2 regions of the Bradyrhizobium tunisiense genome follow, and region 1 is predicted to be linked to the other one. Evidence: riboswitches for the same ligand, from Rfam matches in the RefSeq annotation. Region 1 holds a riboswitch; the other holds the start of a gene.
What was found. Region 1 has a riboswitch for cobalamin ahead of ACFDR6_RS22450 (DUF1636 family protein). Riboswitches for the same ligand answer to the same signal wherever they lie in the genome.

Region 1 (6,127 bases):
TGCAAGATCACCGGGCGAGAGGCCGCGTAGCGACTCCGCCCAGTCCTCGCGCCGCGCCGTCGAGAGCGCGACCTGGAACACAGGGCACGATGCTTCGTCGAACGGCGTCGTGCCGTCGTCACCCAGGGCCGAGAATGCCGTTGCGTTGACGATCACCGCCGGAGGATTTTGCGCGAGATAGCCGCACAGCCAGTCGGCAACGCCCGCCGCCTTCAGCGAGGTGACGAACACGCCGCAGGCGTCAAACCCCTTCTCGCGCAGCGCCGCGATCAAGGCATCGACCGGGCCGGTGTCCGCGGCGGTGAGATAGGAGCGATAGAACGTCACGAGCGCGCGGGGCTTCCCCTCACCGCCCACGGGGGCCGCAATGACGCCGCGGGCGGGATCGTAGAAGCCCATCTCGGGCACGCTCATCTCGCCGACGACAGGGCCGGCATAGAGGCCCGAGGCCAGCGCGAGTTGCGCGATCGCAGCTTGCGCGGCGACCGTGCCGCCGGTGTCGCAGAGCACCTTGAGCCGGCGCAGCGTCGAGACCGGCAAGGTCGAGTACGCGTCGAGCCGCGCATCGTCATGGCCGTCGGCCGGCAGCACGGCAAGGACGATGTCACGATCCCTGGCCAGTCGTTGAAGGGCCGCCAGCCCATACGCCCAATAGGACTCCCCGCCGATCAGGCGCACGAGGATGCCGCGCGCCTGCGACAGCGTGCGGTCTATATAGGTGTCGACCGACAGCGGATGACGCAGCTCCGCGAGATTGGCGAGCCGCAGCGACGGCAGGCTGTTCCGGCCGCGCCGCCAACCGGCCGCGAAAGCGGCGAGATCGGAATCCGAATACGAGAGCACCACGAGATCGGCCGGGTCCTGGCCGATGTCCCTTGGCGTCGCGGTCTCTTCGAGACCGCGGCTCTCGCGGAAAACGACGTGCATCAGATACCTAGTCCTGACCTGATCGCGGCCTCGTCGATATCGCCGTGCTCACCGATCACGACGAGCCTGGACTGCCTGACACCTGCACCCCAGGGCTTGTCGAACTGGTGACGCACGCGCTCGCCGACCGCCTGCAGCAACAGGCGCATCGGCTTTCCCGCGACCGCGATATAGCCTTTGGCGCGCAGCACGTTCTGCTCGCGCGCCAGGCGCTGGACGGAGGCAACCAGCGCGTCGACGTCGGTGACTTCGGGCAGATCGATCACAACCGAGGCGAAATCATCATGCTCATGCTCCTCCTCGCCATCGTGATGCGAGGGGCGTGCGGCGAGATCGTTCTCGGCGGCGGCCCCGAGTCCAAGGATGAGGCGCGCATCGATGGCGCCGTCGGTGACGGGCAGCATCGGCACGCGCCGCGGCATCTCGGCGGTGATCGCCGCCTTGGCAGCTTCGATGCCGGCGGCGCCCGCGAGATCAGCCTTGGTCAGCAGCACGATGTCGGCGCAGGCGATCTGATCCTCGAACACTTCCGACAGCGGCGTCTCGTGATCGAGATTCTCGTCCGCCGCGCGCTGCGCCTCCACCGCAGCCGGATCCGGTGCGAAGCGGCCGGCCGCGACAGCCTCGGCATCGGCGAGAGCGATCACGCCATCGACTGTGATGCGCGAGCGGATCTGTGGCCAGTCGAACGCTTTGAGCAGCGGCTTCGGCAGCGCCAGGCCCGAGGTCTCGATCAGGATGTGATCGGGCCGCACCGGGCGCGCCAAAAGCTGCTCCATGGTCGGAATGAAATCGTCGGCAACCGTGCAGCAGATGCAGCCATTGGCGAGCTCGACGATGTTCTCTTCCGGGCAATTGGCATCGGCGCAGGACTTCAGGATTTCGCCATCGACGCCCTCGCTGCCGAACTCGTTGACGAGCACCGCGAGCTTCTTGCCATTGGGGTTTGCGAGCAGATGCTGGATCAGCGTGGTCTTGCCGGAGCCGAGGAAACCGGTCACCACCGTGACCGGGACTTTTGCGAGCGAGTTCATTCGGCGGCCTCCGGCAACGCGGCAACAGGGGGAATGCGGGCAAGCGACTGCTTGCGGAATATTTCCGGCCGGCTGCGCCAGGGCACGAGCCCGTCGGGCGCCGCGGCATAGGCCGCCGCGCCCGCGACCACGTCCTGGGCATTCGTCTCGGAGAGGCGCCCATAGACATAGGACCAGCGGCCGGGCGCGCTCAGCGCGACCGAGCAGCCCTGGCTGCAGGCCGACAGGCATTCGACGGGAACCACATTGACGCCCTCGGGCACGCCGGCCTCGAGGATCGCGCCATGCAGGCGCTTTCCGGGCGTCGTCTCGCCCTCGCCAGGAGTCTCGCCGGCACGGCAGGTGATGCAGACGTGAAGTGTGACGGTCATCGCCTCTTCCAGATAACAGCGGGAGGCGATGAGGCACACGGACCATTCTTCAGAAGGCCCGTTTCCCCGTCGCGGAACACCCCGTCCGCCGGTCCAAAACTCGTCCGCGCTGGCAGGTCTCCCGGCTTGCGGAGCAGGGTTTTGCCCTTCGATCCCCGCCTTCCCGATTCCGCAGGGAATCAGTGGCTTCGGGCATCTCTCCGGTCACGGTCGCGGGGGCGGCTGCAGTTTGGACCCAAATCTTGCCGATTCGGACCCTATCGCATTCCCTCTTCGCCTGTCATAGGACAGGAACCAACGCCGGGCCACCATTTGCCGGTGGCCGCCTCTTGTCAAGCCGAAGGACCGGGACCGATGACGCCTGAACCGGAGACCCCAACGACCGAGGAAACCGACGCCCGGCATACCCAGAAAATGGCGAAGAAGAAGGCCGCCCGCGACAAGATCATGGCGACCAAGAGCGGCGAAAAGGGCCTCATCATCGTCCACACCGGCGCCGGCAAGGGCAAATCCTCCTCGGCTTTCGGCATGATCGTCCGTTGCGTCGCTCATGGCTTCCCCTGCGCGGTCGTGCAGTTCATCAAGGGCGCCTGGGACACCGGCGAAAGGCGCCTGCTCACCGGCCATTTCGGCGACCTCTGCCAGTTCCACGCGATGGGCGAAGGTTTCACCTGGGAGACGCAGGACCGCGCCCGCGACATCGCCGCCGCCCGCGCCGGCTGGGAGAAGGCCAAGGAGCTGATCCTCGATGAGAACTTGCGCATGGTCGTGCTCGACGAGATCAACATCGCGCTGCGCTACGATTATCTCGATATCGCCGAAGTCGTCGAATTCCTGACGACGCAAAAGCCTGCGATGACCCATGTCGTCCTCACCGGCCGCAACGCCAAGGACGAGCTGATCGAGATCGCCGATCTCGTCACCGAGATGACCCTGGTCAAGCATCCCTTCCGCTCCGGCATCAAGGCGCAGGCCGGCGTCGAGTTCTGAATTCGATGGCCCGCACATTGATGATCCAGGGGGCCGGCTCTGACGTGGGCAAATCGCTCATCGTCGCCGGCCTCGCGCGCGCCTTCACGCAGCGCGGCCTGCGCGTGCTTCCGTTCAAGCCGCAGAACATGTCGAACAACGCGGCCGTCACCGTCGATGGCGGCGAGATCGGCCGCGCCCAGGCGCTGCAGGCACTCGCCGCCGGCGTCGAGCCGCACACCGACATGAACCCGGTGCTGCTGAAGCCCGAGACCGATGTCGGCGCGCAGGTCATCGTGCACGGCAAGCGCATTGCGACCGCGCGGGCACGCGACTACGCCGCGATGAAGCCGTCGCTGATGGGCGCTGTGCTGGAGAGTTTTGAGCGGCTGAAGGCGCGCGCCGACCTCGTCCTCGTCGAAGGTGCCGGCAGCCCGGCAGAGGTGAACCTGCGGAAGTCCGACATCGCCAATATGGGCTTTGCCCGCAAGGCCGGCGTGCCGGTCGTGCTGGTCGGCGACATCGACCGCGGCGGCGTCATTGCCCAGCTCGTCGGCATCAAGACGGTGATCGACCCCGACGATGCCGCGATGATCCAGGGTTTCGTCATCAACAAGTTCCGCGGCGATCCCGCGTTATTCGAGGATGGCTATGGGCTAATCAAAACGAAAACCGACTGGCGCGGCCTTGGCGTGCTACCCTGGTTCGCGCGTGCCGGCGAGCTGCCGGCCGAGGACGCGCTGGGCCTGACCGACTCGCGAAGACCCGGTCAATGCAAAATCGCGTGCCTCGCGCTGTCGCGGATCGCCAATTTCGACGACCTCGATCCGCTCAAGCTCGAGCCGGGCGTCGATCTCGTGATGGTGCGTCCCGGCGAAGCCATTCCCGGCGACGTTCGCCTCGTCGTCATCCCGGGCTCCAAATCGACTCGTGGCGACCTCGGATTTCTGCGCGCGCAAGGCTGGGACATCGATCTGCTCGCGCATCACCGCAGGGGCGGCCATGTGCTCGGTCTCTGCGGCGGCTATCAGATGCTGGGCCGAAGCGTCGCCGACCCCGAGGGTATCGAAGGTCCCGCGGGCGACATGCCAGGACTCGGGCTGCTGGATGTGGCGACGGTCATGAGCCCGCAGAAGACGCTGACACGTGTCGCGGCCGTACATGCCGCCACGGGGCAGCCGATCGAAGCGTACGAAATCCACATCGGCCGCACCGACGGGCCGGATCGCGCACGTCCCTTCGCAACGTTGAACGGCGAGCCGGAAGGCGCTATCTCGCGCGACGGACGCGTGCAGGGCAGCTATTTGCACGGCCTGTTCACGTCGGACGATTTTCGCAGGGCATTCCTGGCAAAGCTCGACATTCCCGCAGGCGAGGTGCCCTACCACGCCAGGATCGAGAGCACGCTCGATGCTCTCGCCGATCACATCGAAAAACATCTCGACGTCGAAGGCCTGCTCGCGCTAGCGCGCTAGGACTTCGCCGAGCCGAGCCCATTCGGCTTCGCTGCCGGGAAGCCCGAGCCGCAACCATGTCGGCTTTTGTGCGAACACGCGCGACCAGATATGGCCATGCGCCAGCTTCTCCTGCGCGGCACGTGCGTCGGGCATCTCGTAGAGACGAAACAGCGACGCTCCGCCGACGAACCGCCATCCCTGCGCGCGTGCCATGGCGTCGAGGCGCACACAGTCTTTCGCAAGCCGGGCCGACGTGGCCTCGGCCCAGGCGTCGTCGCGCAAGGCGCGGCAGCCGATCGCGATCGCTGCACCTGAGACCGGCCATGGCCCCGAAGCCGCCGCGAGCTTGGCCACATCAGCCGCACCGCCAAGCGCGAAGCCGAGCCGCAATCCGGCAAGGCCATAGAACTTCCCGAACGAGCGCAGGATCAGCAGCCCCTGCCGATCCGCTTCGGGCGCGAGCGACAGCTGCGGAGCGGCATCGGCAAAGCTCTCGTCGATCACGAGACGGCCGACGCGCGGCAGCAGTGTCAGCAAACCCTCCGGCGAATGACACCGGCCATCGGGATTGTTGGGATTGACGACGATGGCGAGATCCGCGCTCGCCAGCGCATCGAGCTCCCCGACCTCCTGGACGTCCCAGCCTGCAGCCGACAACACGCCTGCATATTCATTATAGGTCGGCGCGAGAATGCGCGCGCGGCCGGGGGCCGCCAGTTGCGGCAGCAATTGGATAGCCGCCTGCGCGCCGCCAAGTGCGACGATCGGCGCGCTCGTGCGGTACGCGTGCCGCGCGGCCTGATGCAAGGCGTCGACCTCGTCGCGCGAGGGCAGCGCACTCCAGGCGCGCGAACCCACTTCGCCCACGGGATAAGGCAACCGGTTGATTCCGGTCGAGAGGTCGATCCAATCCTCCGCGCGTCCGCCAAAACGCTGCTGGGCCTGATCCAGATTTCCACCGTGCTCGCGCATGCCTCTTTGTTTCACGCGAAGGCCAGGATCGCAAGCAGGCCTGCGAGCAGCAGCATGGCGCGGCGGTAGACCGTCAATGCCTCGTCGATGTCGGCTGCACGCGGATCGCGCGCGCCCTCGTTCAGCCAGGGCTCGTCGGTGACGCTGCCGTGATAGCTCCGGGGGCCGCTGAGCCGCACACCGAGCCCACCCGCCATGGCCGCTTCCGGCCAGCCGGCGTTGGGCGAACGATGACGGCGCGCATCGCGCGTCATGCAGGCAAGCGCATCGGATCGCCGCGGTGCCAGCAGCACGAACAGAAATCCGGTCAGCCGCGCTGGAATGAAGTTTGCGACATCGTCGATGCGCGCCGCGGCCCAGCCGAAGGCTTCGTGCCGTTCGCTGTGATGGCCGATCA
Region 2 (6,127 bases), on a different contig from region 1:
CGTTGAACGGCGCCGCCGGGTCGAAATTGTCGCGCGCCGCAAGATTGATCGTCTGCACCCGCGCGCCATAGGAAATGTCAGTCGTAGGCGACACGCCCAATGTGTGCTGAAAATAGCCCGCAACCGTCTGCTGCCTGAGGTCGTAATCATGCCAGGGGGAGAGCCCCTGCCCGGCGCCGCGGTTCTGCTGAAAGCTCGCGTCGTAATAGTCGATGCCGGTGAGGAGCTGCGATGGCATTCCGAGCAGCAGGCTCTTCACGCTGAGCCGCGGCGTGATCGACCACGTGGTCAGATGGGAATCGGCATAGGTCGACGTGAAGAAGCCCGGAACCGGCACCGGGCTGGAGAAGAACGCACTCTGCTGTTTCTTGTCGCGCACGCCGCCGTCGACGATGAGATCGACGCCGTTGACGAGGGTCTTGGTGAAGCCCGCGGTCACACTGAAGCCCTGCTGGTTGGCATAGTTGAACGGCGTGCTGGTCCCTCGCCGGTCGGTCGCGACCTCGTCGAGGCCGATCGATGGGTCGACGGTCCGCCCGCCCGGCAGCCGCAATTCCTGATGATCGCCCGTGACGGTGAGAAAAGCGGTCAGGCCCGGTGTCGCGTAATTGAGATTGCCGACGCCGTTCTGCTGGGAATAGCGGTTGTTGTCGCGGTAGCCGTCGGTCCCGACGGCGTTGCCATAGAACGAGGTAGACCACGGACCGGCATTGAGCGAGGTCGAGACGTTGCCGACTTTCGTGTTGAACGAGCCGAAGCCGGCCTCGATGCGCGCGGTCACGGGCGGTCCGCCGACGCCGCTCTTGGTGACGATGTTGATCACGCCGCCGACAGCGTTGTCGCCATAGAGCACCGCTCCGGAATTGCCGCGCGTGATCTCGATACGCTCGATGGAATTGAGCGGGATGGTGGAGAGGTCCACCTGTGCCATGTCGATGTCGTTCAGCCGCCGTCCATTGACCAGCACCAGCGTGTTGGCGGTGGCAAACGCGCCGAAGCCGCGCAGGTCCACGCCGGTCTTGGCACCGATCGGGCCGCCATAGAACGTCGTGATCTGGGCCCCCGGCGTCTGCGTCGCGATGATCTCGGCCAGCGTCTGCGACGGCGCGTGCGCGATATCCGCGGCCGTGACGACGGTCGTGGCAGCACCGACGATACCGCCGTTGCCGGCGACAGCCTCGACGGCCGAGCCGGCGCCATTGCCCGACGGCGCGACATCGGCCGTCGCGCGGGGCCTCGTCGCGCCGTCACCGGTCGCCCTGGCCCGCGTGCGGTTCTGGTCGTCGGGCTTGGTCACTTCAATCGGTGGCAGCTGCTCGGCAAGGACCTGCTGGGCGAAGGCCGGAGAGAGATCGAGCGAATGGAAGGCAACGGACGCGAACAGGCCAGCGCTGAGGCGCCCGGCGGCAGAGACAAGACGGGACACAATTGTAAACCTCGGTATGACGTCAGTGGCACGTCACAGCGAACGAGGTTTCACGGTGGAGCGATGGATTGCTCCGGTGAAGCCGATGTCTGCACTCCCCGACCGACATCTTCGCGTGTGACCACGGCTGACGGCAGGTCTCCTGGCTCGCGGGTCGTTACCTTACGTCGCCTTCCCAGGACCGAGTTCCCAGTGGCATAGGACGAAAGATTCACCGCTTACAGTTGCGGGGGCAGCCGTGGCGTTGAGACAATTCCCGTTGGGACAATCCCGCACCACATTCCCTTTTGATCTCCCTGAGGAGAACCGTCACCGATCAACTTACGTGTCGTTCCGCCGGGGAGTCAATCGACCGGTGGCCGTTGTCACCGCGCTCAGGTCCGCCCTCGCAAACGCTGGGCCTGTGCCCAGGCGGCAGCGACGTCGCGTGGCGGAACATCGACGCGCTTGATCGGAGTCAATTCGCCGGAGGCCGAGACGATCGCGGTTTCCTCGCGTCGGCAGCGCGTGCAGACAAAGCGGACCTCATGCGGGGACGCCCACCAGCTCGATCGCTTCACGTTGACCGCCATCGGCCAGGCATCGCAGTGCGAGCAGGACACCAGAAATCGACCGGGATCGAGCATACCCATTTCATCGGACTCCGCGTCCTTCCGCTTCTTCAATGATTAACCCAGGTGAATCGTTCCGGTGCCCAAGCACCGCCGGTTGCTCTCAGCGCGCGCCCTTGAGGGTGCAGGAGGTCGTGCACGTGACCGTGGTGCCGCGATCGCAGGATCTGCAGGCATTGACACACTGGTTCATGTCGCGGGGATTGTACGAGCTGTAGTTCCGCATCGGGCAGGCCGATGTCGAGCCGGTGATGTCCTGATCCTGATTGCAGGACGCCGTCATGAGCGCGAATATGATCACGGCAACGAGGCGCATGTGATTGCCCTGTCGAGCATGGCAAATGACACTCGCGAGGCACGCTGCACTGCAGCGAACCCCGGCCTTCCCAGCACGAGCGATCGCCCGCTGCGTCAAGGATGCGCGCCAAACCTTAAGAACGGATTGCAGCCGGCCTCAGGCCGCGGCCTTGGTCGCGATCGCCTGCCGCATGTCCGTCGCCAACTGACGGTACTGCTCCGAAAGCTTCAGATAGAACTCGCGCTTGGTGCTGTCGGTCGCGAGCTTGGCAATCAGCTCGCATTCGGCGGTCAGTGTCTCGAACCGTTCCAGCCTGTCCTGAAGTTCCGTCATCGGCGTGTCCCCGTCAAACGCCTCAAGGACATTCAACCTAAGCCCGGGAAATAGGTCACGGCGAACATCGTTATCGAGTAGAAACAATTTTTCCGGGGCGGCAGCTATTTGCTGTCCAGCCGCCAGGCGCCGTCCCAGCCGGCGTCCGGCGGGTTCGCCTCGAACTGCGCGATGCGGCCGAGCATCGCGCGCGACGGTCCGTCGCCGGGGACGGCTTCGAGCGCCGCGTTGAAGGCCGCGCGCGCCTCCTCGAAGCGCCGGGCGCGATAGGCGGCGAGCGCTTCGGCATAGTGCATGCGCAGGCTCTCCTGTGCGCCGGTGAGCGCGCCCGCCCTCGCCATCACTTCGAAGATCGCCTGCGGCGCGCTCTGGCCGGCGACCGCGAGACGATCGATCTCGCGCAGTTCGAGCCGCGATCCGACCGCATCAGCGGTGGCCTGCGCGATCAGGATGCGGGTGCCGTAAACCTTGTTGACGGCCTCAAGCCGGGAAGCGAGGTTCACGGCATCCCCCATCACCGTAAAGCTCATCATCAATTCGGAACCGATGCTGCCGGTCAGGACCTCGCCGGTGGCGATGCCGACCCGCAAATCGCACGGTGCCGGCATGGCGCGGATGCCGAGCAGGTCGGGCAGCTGCTTCTGGAGCGCCGGCACCTGCTCGGTCATCTCGATGGCGGCGAGGCCCGCGAGCAACGCCTGCTCGTCGTCCTCGATGAAGGGCGGGCCCCAATAGGACATGATGGCATCGCCGATATATTTATCGATGATGCCGCGGTTGCCCCTGATGGGTGCGGACATCATCGTGAAATAGTGGTTCATCACCCGCACGAGGCCGCGCGGGGTCATGCCCTCGCTCATCGCGGTGAAGCCGCTCATGTCGCAGAACATGATGGTCATGACCCGGCGCTCGCCGTCGATCGCGATCTCCGGCCGGTCGATCAGCCCCTGCACCACCTTGGGATCGATGTAGCGGCCAAAGGTCTCGCGGACGCGCTCGTTGTGCCTGAGCTGCTCGGTCATGCGGTTGAACGCCGCGGCGAGTTCGCCGATCTCGTCCTGGGTGGAGACGGTGATGGTCTTGTCGAAGCGACCGGCTTCGACCTCGCGGGTGCCGGCGAGCAGCAGCCGCACCGGGCGCGTGATACCGCTGGACACCAGGAGCGCAAAGGCAAATCCGAGCACCGCCGCGAGCAAGGTCACGGCTCCCGACACGATGATGGCCTGGTATTGGCGGCCAATCACTTGCGACGTCGAGAAGAAGACCTGCGTCAGCATGTCCGCCCTGATCGCGTCGACCTTCCGGTTGAACGCATCGCGCAGGGTGTCCAGCTGTTCCAGCGTGGCGCGGGCCTGGACCACGTCCTTGGCCTCGATCTGCTTCAGCAGTTTCGCATTGCCCTCGTCCAGATTGCGCCGCAACTCGGTGACGGCGCTCTCGATGCGGACGTCGAGCCGTGCCAGCGCGGCATTGTCGGAATACGTCCTGGGATCATCGATGATCGCGTTGATGTGCTTGCGCGCTGCCTCGGCTTCTTCCTCGAACTTGCGGTCCAATGCCTCGAAGTCGCGAAGCCGCGCCGCATACGTCTCCTCGTCCGACGACGCCCCCATCTTGGTCATGACCATTTGCCGCAGCGCCAGGGCGCGCTCCAGGGAACGGATATTGGCGCGGGCCAGATGGCTGTAGGCCGGGATGTAGCGGTTGGTCAGCTCGCCCAGGAGGACACCGACCTGGCTCGACATCACCATCGACAGGATCGAGGTGACCAGCATCAGGACGATCAATCCGAGGGCGATGCCGACGATCTTGCGCCGGATCGACTGGTTGAAAATCGGCATAGGCGCGGGGCAAAGGCTCAAAGGACGAAGCGAGGGATTCCATACACCGGATCGGGATTCGGGAACACGCGCAATCTGCCCCTGCTGACGCCCTGGACCCGGCCAAACTGTCGCGCGGGCCCGGATCGTTAACAAAGGCTTAAGAGACTATCCTTTGCTCCCCCAGCGCGGAAGTTCCCGCATCACATCCGTATTTTGCCGCATTGTTGCGACAGCGTGAGGATGCGACACGGTAGTGATGCACCGTGTCGGTGCCTTGATTCTCAAGCCGCATGTCGTCGCGGACCTTGGTTTGTAGTGGTTTCGCAGGGGGACCATGGAATGAACCAGTGCCTACGCTCGCTCGCGTGTGTCGTTGCCGTGGCCGCAATGGCCCTTCTTCCCACCGAGATCGCGGCCAAGAGCAGCCACAAATCGTCCGCGCCGAAGAAGACGCATGAGGCGAAGGGCGGCAAGCATCGCCACACGGCGGTGAAGTCGCGCCACGGCAAGCATGCCGAGGCCAGACACAAATCGAAGAAGGCCGACGACGCGCCGTCTGACAAGCCCGCAACACCGCCGCTGACCGGCGACCTCGCCGCGCTGAAGGACGCCATCGATCTCACCCGCAAGGGCAAGACCGATGACGCGAGCGCAGCGCGCGAGCGCATCACCGATCCCGCCGGACGTAAGCTCGCGGACTGGTTCATGCTGCGCCACTCCGACAGCACGGCGAATTTCAAGCGTTACGCCGCCTTCCTCGAGGCCAATCCGGACTGGCCGAGTCGCGCGTTGCTGCGCCGGCGCGCCGAGGCGCGGCTGTGGCAGGAGAAAGCCGACGCCGCCACCGTGCACAAATTCACCATGGACCAACCGACCAGCGCCAAGGGCAAGTTCGCGCTCGCCCGCGTGCTGCTTGCCGAAGGCGACGCCGATAGGGCCGCGCGACTCGTGCGCGAGGCCTGGCGCGCGGACGAATTGTCGGAGCGCAGCGAGGAGGATTCCTACGAGGCGTTCCGCGACCTCCTGACCGCGGACGATCATCGCGCCCGGATGGACAAGCGGCTCGGCGCCAAGGACTATTTGGGCGCGCGGCGCGCCGCAAAACGGCTCGGCGAGGATGCGCTCGCGATCGTCAAGGCCTGCGCCGCCGTCACCGGCAAGTCGAGCAAGGCCAAGGACTATCTGGAGGACGTCCCGACCGAGGCGCGACGCGATCTCGGCTATGTGCTGTGCCGCGCCCAGTGGCATCTCCAGAACGACCGCATCGACGACGCGGCCGAGGTGATCCTCGCCGCCCAGCCCGACACCATGGCCGCGCAAGATACCGATGCCTGGTGGCGCGAGCGCCGCATGCTGGCGCGCAAGCTGCTCGACCAGGGCAAGTCCAGGACGGCCTATGACGTGGTTCGCACCGCCGCGGTGCCCGAGAAGGAAGTCTACCGCGTCGACTATCATTTCATGTGCGGCTGGATCGCGCTGCGCTTCCTCGACGATCCCCAGGCGGCGCTGGTGCACTTCGCCGCCATCGACGAAGGCTCGGCCAATCCGATCGCGCTGTCGCGTGCCCATTACTGGCGCGGCCGTGCCGCCGAAGCGATGGGCGCGACCGCAGATGCGCGCATGAGCTATCGGGCGG

Region 2: another riboswitch for cobalamin. It lies ahead of ACFDR6_RS26375 (TonB-dependent receptor); the one in region 1 lies ahead of ACFDR6_RS22450 (DUF1636 family protein).

What each region holds. Positions count from the first base shown of each region.
Region 1 covers NZ_JBHLEV010000004.1:808,818-814,944, reverse strand. The annotation lists gene cobN (cobaltochelatase subunit CobN) at 1-927, opposite strand, end outside; gene cobW (cobalamin biosynthesis protein CobW) at 927-1,961, opposite strand; gene ACFDR6_RS22450 (DUF1636 family protein) at 1,958-2,332, opposite strand; cobalamin riboswitch at 2,427-2,646, opposite strand; gene cobO (cob(I)yrinic acid a,c-diamide adenosyltransferase) at 2,687-3,322, shown strand; gene ACFDR6_RS22440 (cobyric acid synthase) at 3,328-4,776, shown strand; gene cobD (threonine-phosphate decarboxylase CobD) at 4,765-5,730, opposite strand; gene cbiB (adenosylcobinamide-phosphate synthase CbiB) at 5,742-6,127, opposite strand, start outside.
Region 2 covers NZ_JBHLEV010000006.1:363,574-369,700, reverse strand. The annotation lists gene ACFDR6_RS26375 (TonB-dependent receptor) at 1-1,426, opposite strand, end outside; cobalamin riboswitch at 1,542-1,752, opposite strand; gene ACFDR6_RS26370 (hypothetical protein) at 1,801-2,058, opposite strand; gene ACFDR6_RS26365 (hypothetical protein) at 2,141-2,353, opposite strand; gene ACFDR6_RS26360 (hypothetical protein) at 2,492-2,668, opposite strand; gene ACFDR6_RS26355 (adenylate/guanylate cyclase domain-containing protein) at 2,773-4,509, opposite strand; gene ACFDR6_RS26350 (transglycosylase SLT domain-containing protein) at 4,831-6,127, shown strand, end outside.